2 regions of the Streptococcus anginosus subsp. whileyi MAS624 genome follow, and region 1 is predicted to be linked to the other one. Evidence: predicted binding sites of a transcription regulator. Region 1 holds the regulator's gene; the other holds the start of a gene.
What was found. Region 1 encodes HrcA, which represses chaperone genes, less so after heat shock. Its sites were predicted from a motif close to TTAGCACTCNNNNNNNNNGAGTGCTAA; they were not measured.
Positions count from the first base shown of each region.

Region 1 (8,460 bases):
GATTTCATGTCATCCAAGTTGTTGTTTTCTTGGGCTTTTTTCAATTCATCAAGAGCAGCTTGAGCAGCGTCACGTTCTGCATCAAAGCCTTTGCCTTCTGTTTCTTTGATAGTCTTTTCAGTTGCAAAGATAGCTTGATCCACTTCGTTACGAAGATCTACTTCTTCTTTACGTTTTTTATCTGCTTCGGCGTTTGCTTCTGCATCTTTCATCATGCGGTCAATTTCTTCATCTGTCAAACCTGAGTTCGATTGGATAACGATATGTTGTTCTTTTTGCGTACCAAGGTCTTTAGCCTTAACAGACACGATACCATTTTTGTCAATATCAAATGTTACTTCAATTTGAGGGATACCACGAGGTGCAGCAGGAATGTCTGTCAATTGGAAACGTCCAAGTGTCTTGTTATCTGCTGCCATTGGGCGTTCACCTTGAAGAACATGGATATCCACAGCTGGTTGGTTATCAGCAGCAGTTGAGAACACTTGTGATTTAGATGTTGGAATCGTTGTGTTGCGGTCAATAAGTTTTGTAAATACACCACCCATAGTTTCGATACCAAGTGACAACGGTGTTACGTCCAAAAGGACAACGTCTTTAACATCACCAGTAATCACACCACCTTGGATAGCAGCACCCATAGCAACCACTTCGTCAGGGTTTACAGATTTGTTTGGTTCTTTACCAGTTTCAGCTTTTACTGCTTCCACAACGGCTGGGATACGTGTTGAACCACCAACAAGAATAACTTCATCAATTTCTGACAAGCTAAGACCAGCGTCAGACAATGCACGACGAACAGGTTCTTTTGTGCGATCCACAAGCTCACGAGTCAAGTCATCAAATTTCGCACGTGTCAAGGTCATTTCTAAGTGGAGAGGTCCAGCTTCTCCCGCAGTGATGAATGGCAAGCTGATTTGAGTAGACGTTACACCAGAAAGGTCTTTCTTAGCTTTTTCAGCTGCATCTTTCAAACGTTGAAGAGCCATCTTGTCAGTTGACAAGTCAATACCATTTTCTTTCTTGAACTCAGCTACCAAGTGGTCGATAATCTTTTGGTCAAAGTCGTCACCACCGAGTTTGTTGTCCCCTGCAGTTGCTAATACATCAAAGACACCGTCGCCTAATTCAAGGATTGACACGTCAAATGTACCACCACCAAGGTCAAATACCAAGATTTTTTCTTCTTTATCTGTCTTGTCCAAACCATAAGCAAGGGCCGCTGCTGTTGGTTCGTTGACAATCCGTTCTACTTCAAGACCAGCGATTTTACCAGCGTCTTTGGTTGCTTGACGTTGCGCATCGTTGAAGTAAGCAGGAACTGTGATAACTGCTTTGGTTACTTTTTCACCAAGGTAATCTTCAGCATAGCCTTTCAAGTATTGCAGAATCATGGCTGAAATTTCTTGTGGAGTGTACTCTTTTCCGTTAGCAGAAACTTTTTCAGAAGTTCCCATTTTTGATTTGATAGAAATCACTGTATCTGGGTTTGTCACTGCTTGACGTTTTGCAGCATCACCAACGATGATTTCACCATTTTTAAATGATACGACAGACGGAGTTGTGCGATTTCCTTCTGGATTTGCGATAATTTTGCTTTCAGTTCCTTCAAGAACTGCAACTGCTGAGTTTGTTGTACCTAAGTCAATACCGATAATTTTAGACATAATAATGATACCAAGAACGCCGACAATGCGACTGAAAATTAGGGAACCAACGAAACATTCGATGAATGCCAGGCGGTTTATCTATTTTCCGAGCATTTCGTTCGGGTTCAAATCCTTTCTTATTTCCTCTTTTTAAAATTTCTTCTTGATATTTCCCTTAAGTGGTGGGGACGTGAGCAACTCCCTACGGGATTTCATCACTTATTTTTGAGCCTAAAGTCTCAAAAATCCCCTGTTTCAGTAGCACAAGCTACTGAAACTTTCACCACGGCGGAAAATATCGGTTTTGCAAGCCTCCGGCTTGCCTCTTATCTTCTTTCATAGTTTACTGTCGTTTCGGACAAGCTTTACGCAGTAGCTGATTGGCAGTTCACTTCGCAAACGCTCGTGACCAGCCTAATCACCCTTGCGGGGGTGCGTCAACGAAATCACAGATTTCTGACTTACCGCCTAATTATAAACAACCACCATTGCTGGTCTTAAGATGCGGTCATGGAGTTTGTAGCCTTTTTGGAAGACTTGGGCAATGGTATCAGCTGGGTGCTCGTCGTCAGCTGGAACTGTTTGAATGGCCATGTGATAGTTATGATCAAACGTTCCGTCCGCTGCGATTTCTTCAATTCCTTCTTCTTTGAGAGCATGAATCAAGCTTTCCTGCACCATCTCTAAGCCTTTTTTGACATCATCCGTCAACCCTTCGACAGCCAGAGCTCGCTCTAAATTGTCCAACGAAGGCAAGATAGCTTTTGCCAGATCCTGACTGCGGTATCTTTGCAGCTGCTGGCGTTCTTCATTAGCACGGCGCTGAATATTTTGCATTTCAGCGTGAGCACGGAGATATTTGTTTTCAAAATCTTCTGCACGCTCATTGGCTAGTTCTAATTCTGTTTTTTCAGGACTTACTGATTCAACCTGCTCAGCTGTTTCTACAGCTTCCTCTTTTACTTCTACATCTTCTGGATGTTCTTCTTGTTTATGTTTTGCCACAAGGCACCTCCTTTTTAGGAATATTTATACTATAATTAATGGACTTCATAGTGATTACTACTCAGATATCGATAAAAATCAGTCAATTTCATGGTCAGCACACGGTTGACAACATTCATCTGGCTGACCAGCCGTTGGTAATCAAGATTAACCGGACCAACAACTGCCAGCACCCCAAAACCTCGATAAGGAATCAGGAATTTGCTGGAAATTAGAGTCAAATCAGCCAGACTGCTTTCTCTGCTATCTGCCACGCGCACCGTCTGCATTTGATCTTCAGCTAAACTATCTCGAAGCTCAAAAGCTACTTTTTGGGGCTGATCAAAGAACTGATAACTCTCTAAATCTGCAAAATCTAATAATCTTACCTTCCCAGACACAATGACATTTTCTTTGAAAATATCACTAAAGATATGCTCAAAAAGATCCAGAACATTGTCGGTCGTTGTAAAATAACGCTGGATAATCTGAGGAATCTCTGTTCGGATTTTATAGTGAATATCAAGAACTGTTTGTCCTAAAAAACGATCTTGAATCAATTCTTTCAGCTGAACCAAATCACCTCGTAGGAAATTACGGGGGATCACGAACTGGCTGGTAATCGTATTGGACTCATCTAAAGTGAAAACTGCTAAAGCTGTATGTTGGCTGAGAATCACGATGTCAAAAGCAGTCAAGCGTTGTTGACTTGGCTCTACATCAAGTGCTGCCACTGTACATCCGCTCAACATTGAAAGAACATCTGCTGCCTGTTGAAGAACATCCTCTAACTTGAAGAATTCACGATCAAATGCCTTTATCACTTCATAGAGTTCATTTTCAGCGAGACGATCAAAGGAAAGTGAATGTTTGACAAAGTATTGAAAACCTGCAACACTAGGCTTACGTCCACTTGATGTGTGTGCTTTTTCTAAAAGACCTTGTTTTTCAAGAATAGCCATATCATTACGAATCGTCGCACTGCTTGATTTGATTGACTCTTGTAGCGCTTTGGATCCGACTGGCTCGTGGGTCTTGGTAAAGATATCAATAATCAAATTCAAAATCTCATTTTGACGCTCCGTGACCACGGCATCACCTCCAATCAAGATTCCAATCTCAATTAGCACTCAACCGACTTGAGTGCTAACTCATGATTCTATTATACACTCTTCCACACCAAAGTCAAGACAAAAACTCAAAAAATTAGCACTCTTTTTGCAAGAGTGCTAAAAATCAGACTTAAGATGAAGTATTTGCACATCATTCTTCTATTATCTTAAACCCTAAGCTAGTGCTATCACGGAGAAACATCTGAACAGTTTCCAATGAATACTCATATAGATCTTTGCCATTGAGAGATAATTTTTGAATCAAATCTGGTGTACAAGTGATAATATCTACACCTAACTCGTCTGCTTGATAAATATTGTATGCTTCTCGTGGACTCGCCCACAGCAATTCCACACTAGATTTTTGATGACATAAAGTCAAAGATTCTTTCATAATCGGTATCGGATCCACACCTGTATCAGCTATCCGCCCCGCAAAGACAGACACGATTGACGGCAGTCCTGCCTTTAAAACTGGCACAATTTCCTTGACTTGTTCTACAGTAAACACCGCTGTCACATTAACTTTAATTCCTTTAGATGTTAATCGATCAATGAGAGGAAGAGTTGATTCACCTCGAGAATTGATGATCGGAATTTTCACATAGACATTTTCACCGAGAGAAGCTAAGAATTCCGCTTCTTTCTCCATGATTTCCATCTCGTCTGAAAACACCTCAAATGACACTGGAAATTCTGTAATCTTTGTCAACACTTCTTTGGCAAATTCTACATAACTTGTAATGCCCGCTTTTTTCATTAGACTAGGATTGGTCGTAAAACCTGATACTAACCCAGACTCTAAATCCTTTAACATCTTATCCAATACCGCACCATCTGAGTAAACTTTAATAGATAATGTTTTAACCATATTTTTCTCCTTTATGTTATTCTTCAGAAATATTATTTAAAGCTGTATTTCCCTTTGTAATGATGGATGGTAACAGTAAAACAACGACTAAAACCGCTACAATCAGATAAACACCGATTTGTCCAATGGAATTTCCAACATTACCCAGCAAAATTCCAAATACGCCAAAGTCAAAATCGCCAAACGTTGTATTTGCAAAACCCAATTTTCCTAAAACGGGTAAGAGCGTTGCAGGAAGAAAGGCTAGAAACAAGCCATTTACAAAAGATCCCAAAATAGCTCCACGTCGCCCCCCTGTTGCATTTCCGAATATTCCAGCAGTTGCTCCACAGAAAAAGTGAGTCACCATACCAGGAACAATCAAAACACCACCAATTGCTCCTAACACGAACATACCAAGCAAACCTCCAAGGAAACTAAAAGCAAAACCGAGAATAACAGCCGTCGGAGCATAAGGAAAGAATACAGCACAATCCACAGCAGGAACAGCATTCGGAATCAATTTCATTGCGATACCTTGGAAAGCTGGAATCAAATCTGCCAAAATCATCCGAACACCAGCATAAACGATAGCGACACCAACTGCGAATGTCAAACCGCCTACAATAGCAAAGATGAACGGATTTTTTCCTGCTGCTAATTCTGTTACAGTTTTAGGATTATTGATGAGACAGGCTACAACTGCAATGAGGTAAAATACGACCATTACCAAGCCTGTCGAAATGGTTGTATTTCTCAAAAAACTCCACTTCTCAGAGATATGCAATTCTTCCGTACTGGGACTGTTTTTGCCAACTTTAGAACCAATCCAAGCTGACAGATAGTAACCCAGACTACCAAAATGTCCCATAGCAATCTCATCTCCATCGGTGACTTTCAGAGTATACTTTTGCCCGATAGCTGGCGAAATTGCAGACCAGGCCCCAAGAATAAAGCCGCCAACCGCAACTAAAGCCATTCCTTTAAAGCCAATCACTCCTAATACTGCAGACAAAAGACAAGCCATAAAGAAACTATGGTGTCCTGTTAAAAAGATATATTTGAATCGCGTGAAACGTGCAAACAAAATATTTAAAACCAAGCCAACAATCAAGATAGACATGGTTTCAACACCTAAAATCTTCTGAGCTACCGAAGTTACAGCTTCATTATTTGGTACAACCCCTGTAATGCCAAAGCCTTGGTCAATCAAAGTAGCCAAAGGAGCTAGGTTTTGTTGGATAACAGTCGCTCCAGCAGCTAACATCAAATACCCTAGAATAGGTCCTAATGTTCCTGTCAACACCTTGTGACTCGAAGTGCGCAAAGCGACTAAGCCAACGAAGGCAATCAAGCCCATCAAAAACGCAGGTTCGCTCAAAATATTTTGTAAAAAAGTCAGTACTCCATTCATCATAAAACCTCCATTCTTATTAAGGATTCATTTCTTCTAAAACTGGAACCAAATCTGCTTCAATCTTCTTACGATTTGTGTAGCTTTTGACAATACAGACTTTGGTTTCTACTGGAAAAATATCTTTAAATTCTTTAACTGTTACGTAAAGATCGGCACCTTTTCCGACTGCAGCATTTGAGTCACAAGACTCTACCTCCACTTCGATACCCAAATCTTTAGCTATTGCTTCCACCTTTAAACGTAGCAAAAGACTGCTGCCGATACCATTTCCACAAACTGTTACAATTTTAATCATAGCTTTCTCCTTTCTCAATTGCTTCTGTGATGATGCATAGTATTTCATCAATTGTTTCCGCCCTAATTAAGCTCCCTACTACTCCTTCATCATCCAAAATCATTGCCAGCTCCTGTAACGACTTCAAATGAGAAGTCGAATCAACTGCAGCCAAGACAAAAATTAGTTGAACTTGCTTTTCCTCATCTCCTTCATCTGTTATATCAAAATCCACAGGTTGTTTGAGTTGCAATAAACTAATTCCCAATTTATCAACTCCGTATTCAGGCGATGCATGTGGAACAGCAACCCTTGGTGCCAGTACAATATATGGTCCCATTTGCTCCACCGAATCAATCATCCCTTCCACATAAGATTGGTGGATATAACCTTGTTCCAGCAATGGAGCAGATGCCACTTGAATCGCTTTCTTCCAATCAGGCACACACTCTATCTGCCTTATTAATTTTCTTTCCAGTAAATCTACCAAACCATATCCTCCTAGTTCTTGTTTTTCTTGATTACCCATGATGTAAGTCGATAATTCTCTGCGAAGCTTACTCATATCCTTAATCTCTGCATGCCTATGGATAATCTGCAATAATTCTTCAACAGAAATTCCCATTTCATCTATATTAAAGTCGGTACAAACTTGTTTTTTCAACATGATTTTCTCCATTGAATTCATCAAAGGTTTTAACAAATAAAGTGGCTTATTCGTTTCAAAATAAATTGTTGAAAAAATCATGTCGTAAGTAGAAACACCAATTTCTTTCACCTGTTTTAGCTGGTGCACCTCTCGAAATACCATTTTAGGAAATAGCTGCTTTAACTCCGACTGAAGAATCAAAGAAGAACTAACACCATTTGGACAAATAGTTAGAGCAGTCAACTTCGCACTCTGATTTGATGTCCCAATCTGCTCCAGATACCCACCAAAATGAATGGTGAAATAAGCAATTTCATCATTGCTAATCGTCTTTTTCAAATATTTTTCCAAAGGGCTCAAACTTCGCCTTACAAGATGAAAGAGTGAATTGAAATCCTTTAGAATCTGCTCTTTTAAAGGATTATTCAATGGAATATCAAACAAAAGTCGATAAAAAGCCGGATAAAGATGAGCATATAAATCTTTTCTAAATTGAATGGAATCTCTAAATTCAATCCCTGTATAAGCTTTTACTTGATTGATAATCCGATCCATAATGAAAATCATTAACGGGTCTGGATTGTCTATCAAATCTCCTTGAATACATCCTGCCAACCGACTCATGATAAAATAACGTTTCTGCTCTAGCAAAGGATAAGAAACCACCAACTCTTTCACAAGTCTCCCTATGGAAGATTGTTCCATTTTCGATAAATATGGAGGTCCAATGACAGTCTGTTCTTCCCATTGTTGGCTAGCCAAAACTGCTAATAAGTAGCTCACTGCTTTGGTTTTTTCAAAAATAAAAACCAAATGATATTGACAGCCCAAATCATATAAGAAGTTATAAATCTCTTCAACATTTATTTGAAGCTGGCATTCATCCAGCACATATTTGATGACCCAACTGCCACTAGCTTTGGCTAAGATATTTTCTACCACTTGCTCAAGTAGAAGCATACGCTTTGTGTCGGTTGCACGTATAATGTAACCTTCTTGTCGAGTATAGACAAGTTGTCCCCCATATTTCTTTGCCTGCAATCTCGCTTTTTTTAAATCAGATAAAACCGAATTTTTACTCATCTGAAGTAAGCATTGCAAATGAGTATTAGAGACAAAATCAGTATTCAATAGAATATAAAGTATGATCATATCCAATCGCTCTTCAAAGAACAAATATTCACCTGAGTCTAATGACATCCGGGAAAATAGATCATTGAGAGAAATATCTGGCATTTGAATATACGATTCTTCTATTTGTATCCGTGGTAACCCCACACTAAACAATATATCATTGATTTTACGTATATCCGTCAGCACCATTTTTCTATTGGATTTCAGGAGAACAGCTAATTCTAATATAGAGGCATTCGGATAGCTAGAAAAGATTTGAAATTTTTCAATGAGCTCATTTGATAACACGATGATACCTCCTACAATTTTAGTATAATATAAAAAGTATCCGCTTTCAATTCAGATTCAGCCCAATTTATTACCCAGGTCATTAGCTTCGAATTGTGCTTTG
Region 1 is NZ_AP013072.1:558,859-567,318, reverse strand. It holds gene dnaK (molecular chaperone DnaK) at 1-1,667, opposite strand, end outside; gene grpE (nucleotide exchange factor GrpE) at 2,118-2,654, opposite strand; gene hrcA (heat-inducible transcriptional repressor HrcA) at 2,690-3,724, opposite strand; gene ANG_RS02885 (transaldolase) at 3,897-4,616, opposite strand; gene ANG_RS02880 (PTS ascorbate transporter subunit IIC) at 4,633-6,009, opposite strand; gene ANG_RS02875 (PTS sugar transporter subunit IIB) at 6,029-6,307, opposite strand; gene ANG_RS02870 (BglG family transcription antiterminator) at 6,300-8,357, opposite strand.

Region 2 (8,460 bases), 700 kb from region 1:
CATTGTTTATAATGCCTCTATTTATCTTTTTGCAACAAATTACGTGGTCGCAAGAGGTTATGCTCATTCACTATTGGGGCGTTTGGATGCTATCCCAGGCTCGCCGAGCTTTAGTTTTTGGATGTCGATTGCCTTTTATGCTTGCTTATTATTGGTTTTTTATTACCGTGAGAAGCATCCAAATCAGCTATCCGTTTATGATAAAGTAACTATTATTGAGATTTTGCTGATGTTAGTTATCTTTTCTGTCTTGCATTCTTCTTATAATGGTCTGATTCTCTTAGTTTTTGCAGATATTTTTTATGGTTCCAAAGAATTTAACACTTCAAAAGATCGGAAATACTGGTTTTCCTTTATCATTTTGAGTTTTACCATGTTGCTCTTATCCAACTATGATTTAATGTCGCTTTTTGTTAAATTGCCTTCGTTAGATACTTATATTCGCTTTTGTCCAGAATCGATTCGCATGGCTCTCCTTTTTGGAAAGAATTTTCTCTTTTCACTGAATCTAGTTGTCTTTATGATTTCTCTACTATTCTATATTTTATCTGCGATGACCGAAAAACACCATATTGAAGAAGAGCTACGCATGGCCGCACAAGCCAATCGCGAGTTGAATAGTTATTTAGCCTTATCTGAAAAAATCGCAGAAGACCGTGAAAGAAAGCGAATCGCTAGAGAAATTCATGATACGCTAGGGCATGCTTTGACAGGGATTTCTGCGGGGATTGATGCAGTTAAAGTATTGGTGGATATTGACAAAAATCGTGCTAAGGAACAGTTAGAAAATGTTTCTGTGGTTGTACGAGATGGTATCCGTGATGTACGAGGTTCACTCAATAAAATGCGACCTGGTGCTTTAGAAAATAATAGCTTAAAGGAAGCGTTGTTCAAAATTATTCGAGAATATGAAGCCATTTCTAATTTGGAAATTCATTTTCGCTATGAATGGGCCACAATTGATTTGGATGTTGCAAAAGAAGATATTGTCTTTCGGGTGATTCAAGAATCCATTACAAATTCGGTGCGGCATGGACACGCCAAGACGATTTGGATTGAATTATTGGAAAAAGAAAATTATATCATGACCATTCAAGACGATGGAGTCGGCTTTGATGAGCTTTACTATGGTTATGGTCTCAAACAAATGCAGGAGCGTTTGGCGATTATTGGTGGGAGTGTTCATTTTGAAAATCGCAACGGTTTCTATACTCATATTGAAATTCCGAAAATAGGAGGAAAGAATGATTAAAGTTTTAATTGCAGATGATCAAGCCTTGATTCGTGAGTCTTTACAAATTATTTTATCGGCTCATTCAGATATTGAAGTAGTGGGAACAGTCGGTGACGGCAAGGAAGTGCTCGAAAAACTTCACCATATACATCCAGATGTGATTTTGATGGACATTCGAATGCCTGTTATGGATGGCGTTCTCTGTACAAAGGCAGTCAAAGAACACTATCCAGATATCAAAATTATTATTCTAACAACTTTCGATGACGATGATTTCATTTTTTCAGCATTGAAATACGGAGCTTCTGGTTACATTTTAAAAGGAGTTTCTACTGAAGAATTGCACCAAGCCATTCAAACGGTTTACAAAGGTGGTGCTATGATTAACCCTAACATTGCTACCAAAGTGTTTAAAATCTTTTCACAAATGGCACAGTCCAATTTTGCTATTTCTGTTGCCGAAGAAAATGTGGAAGACATGAGTCAGACTGAGTGGAAGATTATCCAACAAATTGGTTTTGGAGTTTCAAACAAGGAAATTGCAGCGAAGTTGTTCTTGTCTGAAGGGACAGTGCGGAATTACTTGTCAGGCATTCTGGCGAAATTAAATTTGCGAGATCGCACGCAATTAGCTATTTGGGCTGTGCAGACAGGTGTTACCCAACGTGATTTTAGTAAGGACAATGACAAATGAAGTGGCGGATGAGGTATTTGACGATGTTCGTCTCGTCTCTCCTTTTAGTGCCCCTTAGCTTTGTTTTATGGACTTCCAATCAAAAAAAGATTTTGCGAATTGGAGTGTATGCAGGCAGCAGCTGGGACGTTCTGAATAGTCGTGAGAATAGAGTATTAGACAATATTATCCGCCAATTTGAAAAGTCATATCCCAATGTCAAAGTCGTCTATGAGAGCGGCATTCCTAAAAAGGACTATGACAATTGGCTAGCTGAAAAAATTTTAAAAGGGGAACAGCCAGATGTGTTTATGGTGCCTGAAAATGATTTTTCGATGTTAGCGGCTTCCGGGGCTTTCAAATCCTTAGACTCTTTACTTAGCAAAGATGAAGTTGCCGCTTACTATCCAGTTGCTTATCAAGCCGGACAATATCAGGGGCACAGCTATGCTTTGCCGATTGAAAGCAATCCTGTCATGATGTGTGTCAATAAGGATTTACTGGAAAAGGAAGGAGTTTCGATTCCCGATTCTAATTGGACTTTAGAAGACTTGTATGCGATTTGTCAAAAAGTCACAAAGGACACAAACGGGGACGGTCTGATTGACCAGTATGGTATTACGGATTATACCTGGAAGCAGGCCTTAGTAGCTTATAATGGTCATCTGAGAAATCAAAGTGGTGTCAATGTTGATAGCGCAGAAATGCATCAAGCGTTGTCCTTTATCAGCAAATTAACTTCATTGAATCAACGGTACAAGGTAACGTCAAATGATTTTGATGAAGGTAAGGTAGCCTTTTATCCTATGAGTTTGGCGCAATATCGGACTTATAAACCTTATCCTTATCATGTAGCAAAGTATTCTAGATTTTCTTGGACTTGTATTCCCATGCCAGCTGCTAAAGCAGGCATTCCTGCAACACAAGTGAAAACGTCCCTTTTTGCCATGTCTTCAAAGACAAAACAAGATAAATTAGCTTGGGAATTTATGAAATTATTGTGTCAAAATCATAAAAATCAGCAAGAGCTATTTGCAAAATCACAAGGGACCTCTGTCTTGACTTCCGTAGTTAAAAGCAGTCAGACGAAAAAGATTTTACAGGCAGATGACTTTGGACTGGATTCGCTGACATCGCAACGACTGGATCATATGATGAAGCATTCGGTGTTAGATATTAGCAGAGACTTAGATTATCATTCTTTGGAACGCCTAGATTATTTACTAGGAAATGCTCTCAAAAACAATGAAATAGACAGTATCTTACCAAGCATTCAAAGGGAAATAGAAGAAACAGGCAAATAGAGATTTAACGAAGAATAAATATCAAAATAGTCAGATGAGAGATTGAGCTCAAAGCTGGCTATTTTTCTTTTGAAAAACTATATGACATTTGTCATATTTTAACTAACAAATGTCATCTTTACAAAGTGACATTTGACAATGTGAAACCGGTTCCATATTTAGTAAAATAAGGCTAGGAAATGAAGGAGGAAAGAACATGAAATATCTAGTACTAGTCAGTCATGGTGGACTAGCAGAAGGTGTGCAAAGCTCATTGAAGATGTTTGCTGGTGATAAGACCGACCAAGTCATTGCAGTAGGTCTGAAAGAAGGCAAGTCTGTTGATGATTTCGCTCTTGACTTTCGTCAAGCGTTAGCAAATCTGGGAACAGAAGATACGGTTTTGGTGTTGGCAGACATTGTCGGAGGAAGCCCTTTGACGACAGCTTGCAACGTTTTGTCAGAACTTGGCAAGTTAAACACTGCAGTCGTACTTGGTGGTCTCAATTTGACAATGGCACTCACAGGCTTAGTGATGAAAGATATGTTGGAAGGAAAAGAATTGGCACAAGCCATTCTCTCAGAAGCATCCGCAGCGCTGCAAGAATTTGATGTAGTTGCTAGTGACGAAGAGGATGAAGACGATATTTAAAAAAGATTAAAAAGGAGATTTATCATGACAATTTCATTTGTACGTATTGATGACCGTATGATTCACGGTCAAACAGTAACTCGTTGGGCAAAAGAATATCCTTGTGACGGCTTAGTTGCTGTCAATAATGCTGCAGCAGGAAATGCAGTTTTGAAACAAGCCTACAAAGCAGCTTCTGATAAAAAAACATTCGTTTGGACAAAAGAAGCATGGAAAGAAAAATCACAAAAGGTATTGGATTCCGATAGTCGCTATTTCGTGATTACTAAAAATCCAATTGACATGAAAGAAATACTAGTTGATCAAGGTTTTGTGCCTGGCGATATCAAAGAAATTATTGTTGGTCCAGCCAATGACCGTCCAGGAGCTATTAAATTAGGAAATAACCAATCCATTACACAAGAGGAAGCGGAAGCGCTTGAAGCGATTCAAAAAGCTGGCTATAAAGTGAAATTCCAACTCTTACCAGATGTGTCTATCGGTTATTGGGATGATTTCAAATCTAAATTTGGTTTTTAACAAAATATAATAAGCATTAAGGAGGCTTTATTATGACAATTTCGTGGTTTCAAGCCGCTTTACTAGGGTTATTTGCCTGTCTATCATCCATGCCTGGCCTAGGTGGTACATCCATTGGTAACTATACTCTTGGACGCCCACTTGTAGGTGGTCTCGTTTCAGGACTGATCCTAGGAGATGTGAAATTAGGTATCATCTGTGGGGTTGCGATGCAACTTGTTTACATCGCTTTGGTAACACCTGGCGGTACTGTTTCAGCTGACGTTCGTGCGGTTTCTTATATTGGGATTCCTCTGGCAATGGTTGCCATTCAATCGCAAGGACTATCACTTGACTCTGCAGATGCTGCTAACTTGGCTAAGTCAATGGGAACACTCGTTGGTACAGTCGGTACAGTTCTTTTCTATGGTACCGCTACTATGAACTTGCTTTGGCAACATATTGGCTGGAAAGCTGTTGAAAAAGGTGAATTTAAACGCCTGTATATGGTAGACTGGGGCTTCCCTTGGATTTCACACTTAGTATTCTCATTCTTGCCAACACTTATTATGTGTAAATTAGGTGCAGATGCAGTTACTGCTCTGAAAACGGCACTTCCATTGGACGGTATTCCAATGAAAACCCTCTTTACAGTCGGTTCTCTCCTTCCATGTGTCGGAATTGCAATCCTCTTGAAACAAATTGTTGAAAAAGCTGTCGATTTCATTCCATTCTTTGTTGGATTTACATTAGCAGCTTCATTAGGACTTAACCTTGTATCTTGTGCAGTGATTTCATTGATTTTTGCAGTATTATTCTATGAAATTCAAATGGCTAAAAATGTAAGAGCACAAGCAGCCGCAAGTGCAAGTTTTGATGATGACGATGATGAGGAGGATATTTAAAATGGTTAAATTAACGAAAAAAACATTAGGAAAATCTTTCCATCATTGGTATTATGGGAACTTAACTTGCTTCTCGCAAGAACACATGCAAACATTTGGTTACCTAGCTTCAATGCTGCCAATCGTGGAAGAATTGTATCCTAAAAAAGAAGACCAAGCAAAAGCAATGCACACCTACACCGCATTCTTTAACACGGAGCCGCAATTAGGTGCATTGATTGTAGGGATTACAGCAGGTTTAGAAGAAGCGCGTGCTAACGGTGCTGATGGAGTAGACGACGAAACGATTAACGGTCTTCGTGCGGGGCTGATGGGACCTGTTGCAGGAATTGGTGACTCACTGATTGTTGGTACCTTGATTCCGATTATACTAGGTATTGCTCTTGGCTTGTCAAACGGTGGTTCGCCACTTGGTGCCATTTTCTATATCGTTGTTTGGAACTTGCTCGCTTATTTCGGTATGAAATTTGCCTACTTTAAAGGCTATGAACTTGGTGACAAAGCAGTTGAATTTCTTGTCGGACCTCAAGGACAAGCTATCCGTAAGTCTGTTTCTATCATTGGTGGTATGGTTATCGGTGCTGTTGCAGCAACATGGGTACCTGTTAAGACAGCTTTCAAATTGAAAGACTCTTCAGGAAAAGCTTTCTTGGTATTGCAAGATCAATTAGACGGCGTTTATCCAGGTCTATTGACAGCTTTGTTTATCGTCTTTTGCTGGTGGTTGATGGCGAAGAAAAACCTTTCACCAATTAAAGTAATGTTACTTCTCGTTGTAGTAGCCTTCCTTGGTGTATTGGTTGGATTCTTCAACCCAGGATTGAAATACTAAAAATAGGAGAAAATTATGACAGAACAAGAATTGATTCAAGGATATGAAACGGAAATTCAATATCAAAAACACATGATTGAAAATCTCGGACGTTGGTTTAGTCTCTTCTTTACTATTGCTAGTATCGGTCTTGTTCTGATCTATTTCTTCTGTCAAACCAATCTCATTGCCTTTGTTCTTGGAATAATCCTAGCAGTGTTGGGAATATTAGCCATGCTTGTCTTTGGTTATGGTATTTACAAAGGACGACTGAATCTTCAAAGAGTCATTGATGATTTTGAAGAAAAATTAAGATTGGTTCGATAAAAATTTATTTGCTTTCCCCCTAAAAACTTTGTCGTTTGACAGAGTTTTTTTCTTGACTATTTCTGACCAAGTGATACAATAGAAAATGTAAATATTAGCACTCGCACTTGTAGAGTGCTAAAACAAGATATTGGAGGTAAACAAATGCTTAAACCATTAGGCGACCGTGTGGTCTTAAAAGTAGAAGAAAAAGAACAAAAAGTTGGTGGTTTTGTCATTGCAGGTGCAGGACAAGACGCAACAAAGACAGCAAAAGTTGTAGCTGTCGGGGATGGAATTCGTACACTCAACGGTGAACTCGTTGCTCCAAGCGTAAAAGCTGGTGATACCGTTCTCGTTGAAAGCCATGCGGGAATTGAAGTCAAAGACGGCGAAGAAAAGTACCTCGTTGTCAATGAAGCAAATATTTTAGCGATTGTTGAATAAATAAAAATTTATAGAAAGAGGAATTGTAAAAATGGCAAAAGATATTAAATTTTCAGCAGATGCAAGAAGCGCCATGGTGCGTGGTGTAGATATTTTGGCAGATACCGTTAAAGTAACCTTAGGCCCTAAAGGACGCAATGTCGTTCTTGAAAAATCATTTGGCTCACCACTCATCACAAACGACGGTGTAACCATTGCAAAAGAAATCGAACTCGAAGATCATTTTGAAAATATGGGAGCTAAGTTGGTGTCAGAAGTTGCTTCAAAAACCAATGATATTGCTGGTGACGGAACAACCACTGCGACTGTACTGACCCAAGCCATTGTCCGCGAAGGGATTAAAAATGTAACGGCTGGTGCAAACCCAATCGGCATTCGTCGTGGTATTGAAACAGCTGTTGCAACAGCTGTTGAAGCCTTAAAAGCAAACTCTGTTCCAGTTTCTAACAAAGAAGCTATTGCGCAAGTTGCGGCTGTTTCATCACGTAGTGAAAAAGTCGGTGAATATATCTCTGAAGCTATGGAAAAAGTTGGCAATGACGGTGTTATTACTATTGAAGAATCAAAAGGTATGGAAACGGAGCTAGATGTGGTTGAAGGAATGCAATTTGACCGCGGTTACCTTTCCCAATACATGGTGACAGACAATGAAAAAATGGTTGCTGACTTAGATAATCCATATATTTTGATTACAGATAAGAAGATTTCTAATATTCAAGAAATTCTTCCTTTGTTGGAAAATATTTTGAAAACAAGCCGTCCGCTTTTGATTATCGCAGATGATGTGGATGGTGAAGCTCTTCCAACTCTTGTGTTGAATAAAATCCGCGGTACCTTCAATGTCGTCGCTGTGAAGGCGCCAGGATTTGGGGACCGTCGTAAAGCAATGCTAGAAGATATTGCTATCTTGACTGGCGGTACAGTGATTACAGAAGATCTTGGTCTGGAATTGAAAGACGCAACGATTGAAGCGCTCGGACAAGCCTCAAAAGTAACTGTGGATAAAGATAGTACCGTTATCGTTGAAGGTTCTGGCGATGCCGAAGCTATTGCCAACCGTGTGGCTGTTATCAAATCCCAAATCGAAAGTTCTACATCTGACTTTGACCGTGAAAAGCTCCAAGAACGCTTAGCGAAATTGTCAGGCGGTGTAGCTGTCATCAAAGTTGGTGCTGCAACAGAAACAGAACTCAAAGAAATGAAACTCCGCATCGAAGATGCCCTCAATGCGACTCGCGCAGCTGTCGAAGAAGGGATTGTTTCAGGTGGTGGAACAGCCTTTGTCAATGTTTTAAGTGCCGTTGAAGCGTTAGACTTGTCAGGTGACGAAGCAACTGGTCGCAACATCGTTCTTCGTGCGTTAGAAGAACCTGTTCGCCAAATCGCTTTGAATGCAGGATTTGAAGGTTCTATCGTCATTGACCGCTTGAAAAATTCGGAAGCTGGAACTGGTTTTAATGCTGCTACAGGTGAATGGGTGAACATGATTGATGCTGGGATTATTGACCCAGTCAAGGTTACTCGTTCTGCCCTTCAAAATGCAGCTTCAGTAGCGAGCCTCATCTTAACAACTGAAGCAGTTGTTGCTAACCAACCAGAACCAGCCAGTCCAACTCCAGCAATGGATCCAAGTATGATGGGCGGGATGATG
Region 2 is NZ_AP013072.1:1,979,012-1,987,471, reverse strand. It holds gene ANG_RS09895 (sensor histidine kinase) at 1-1,252, shown strand, start outside; gene ANG_RS09890 (response regulator transcription factor) at 1,245-1,928, shown strand; gene ANG_RS09885 (ABC transporter substrate-binding protein) at 1,925-3,211, shown strand; gene ANG_RS09880 (PTS sugar transporter subunit IIA) at 3,408-3,842, shown strand; gene ANG_RS09875 (PTS system mannose/fructose/N-acetylgalactosamine-transporter subunit IIB) at 3,867-4,361, shown strand; gene ANG_RS09870 (PTS mannose/fructose/sorbose/N-acetylgalactosamine transporter subunit IIC) at 4,394-5,245, shown strand; gene ANG_RS09865 (PTS system mannose/fructose/sorbose family transporter subunit IID) at 5,247-6,077, shown strand; gene ANG_RS09860 (PTS fructose transporter subunit IA) at 6,093-6,383, shown strand; gene groES (co-chaperone GroES) at 6,528-6,809, shown strand; gene groL (chaperonin GroEL) at 6,841-8,460, shown strand, end outside.
Region 2: a site for HrcA is predicted at 6,478-6,504, ahead of groES (co-chaperone GroES). Genes of this name have one in related genera too.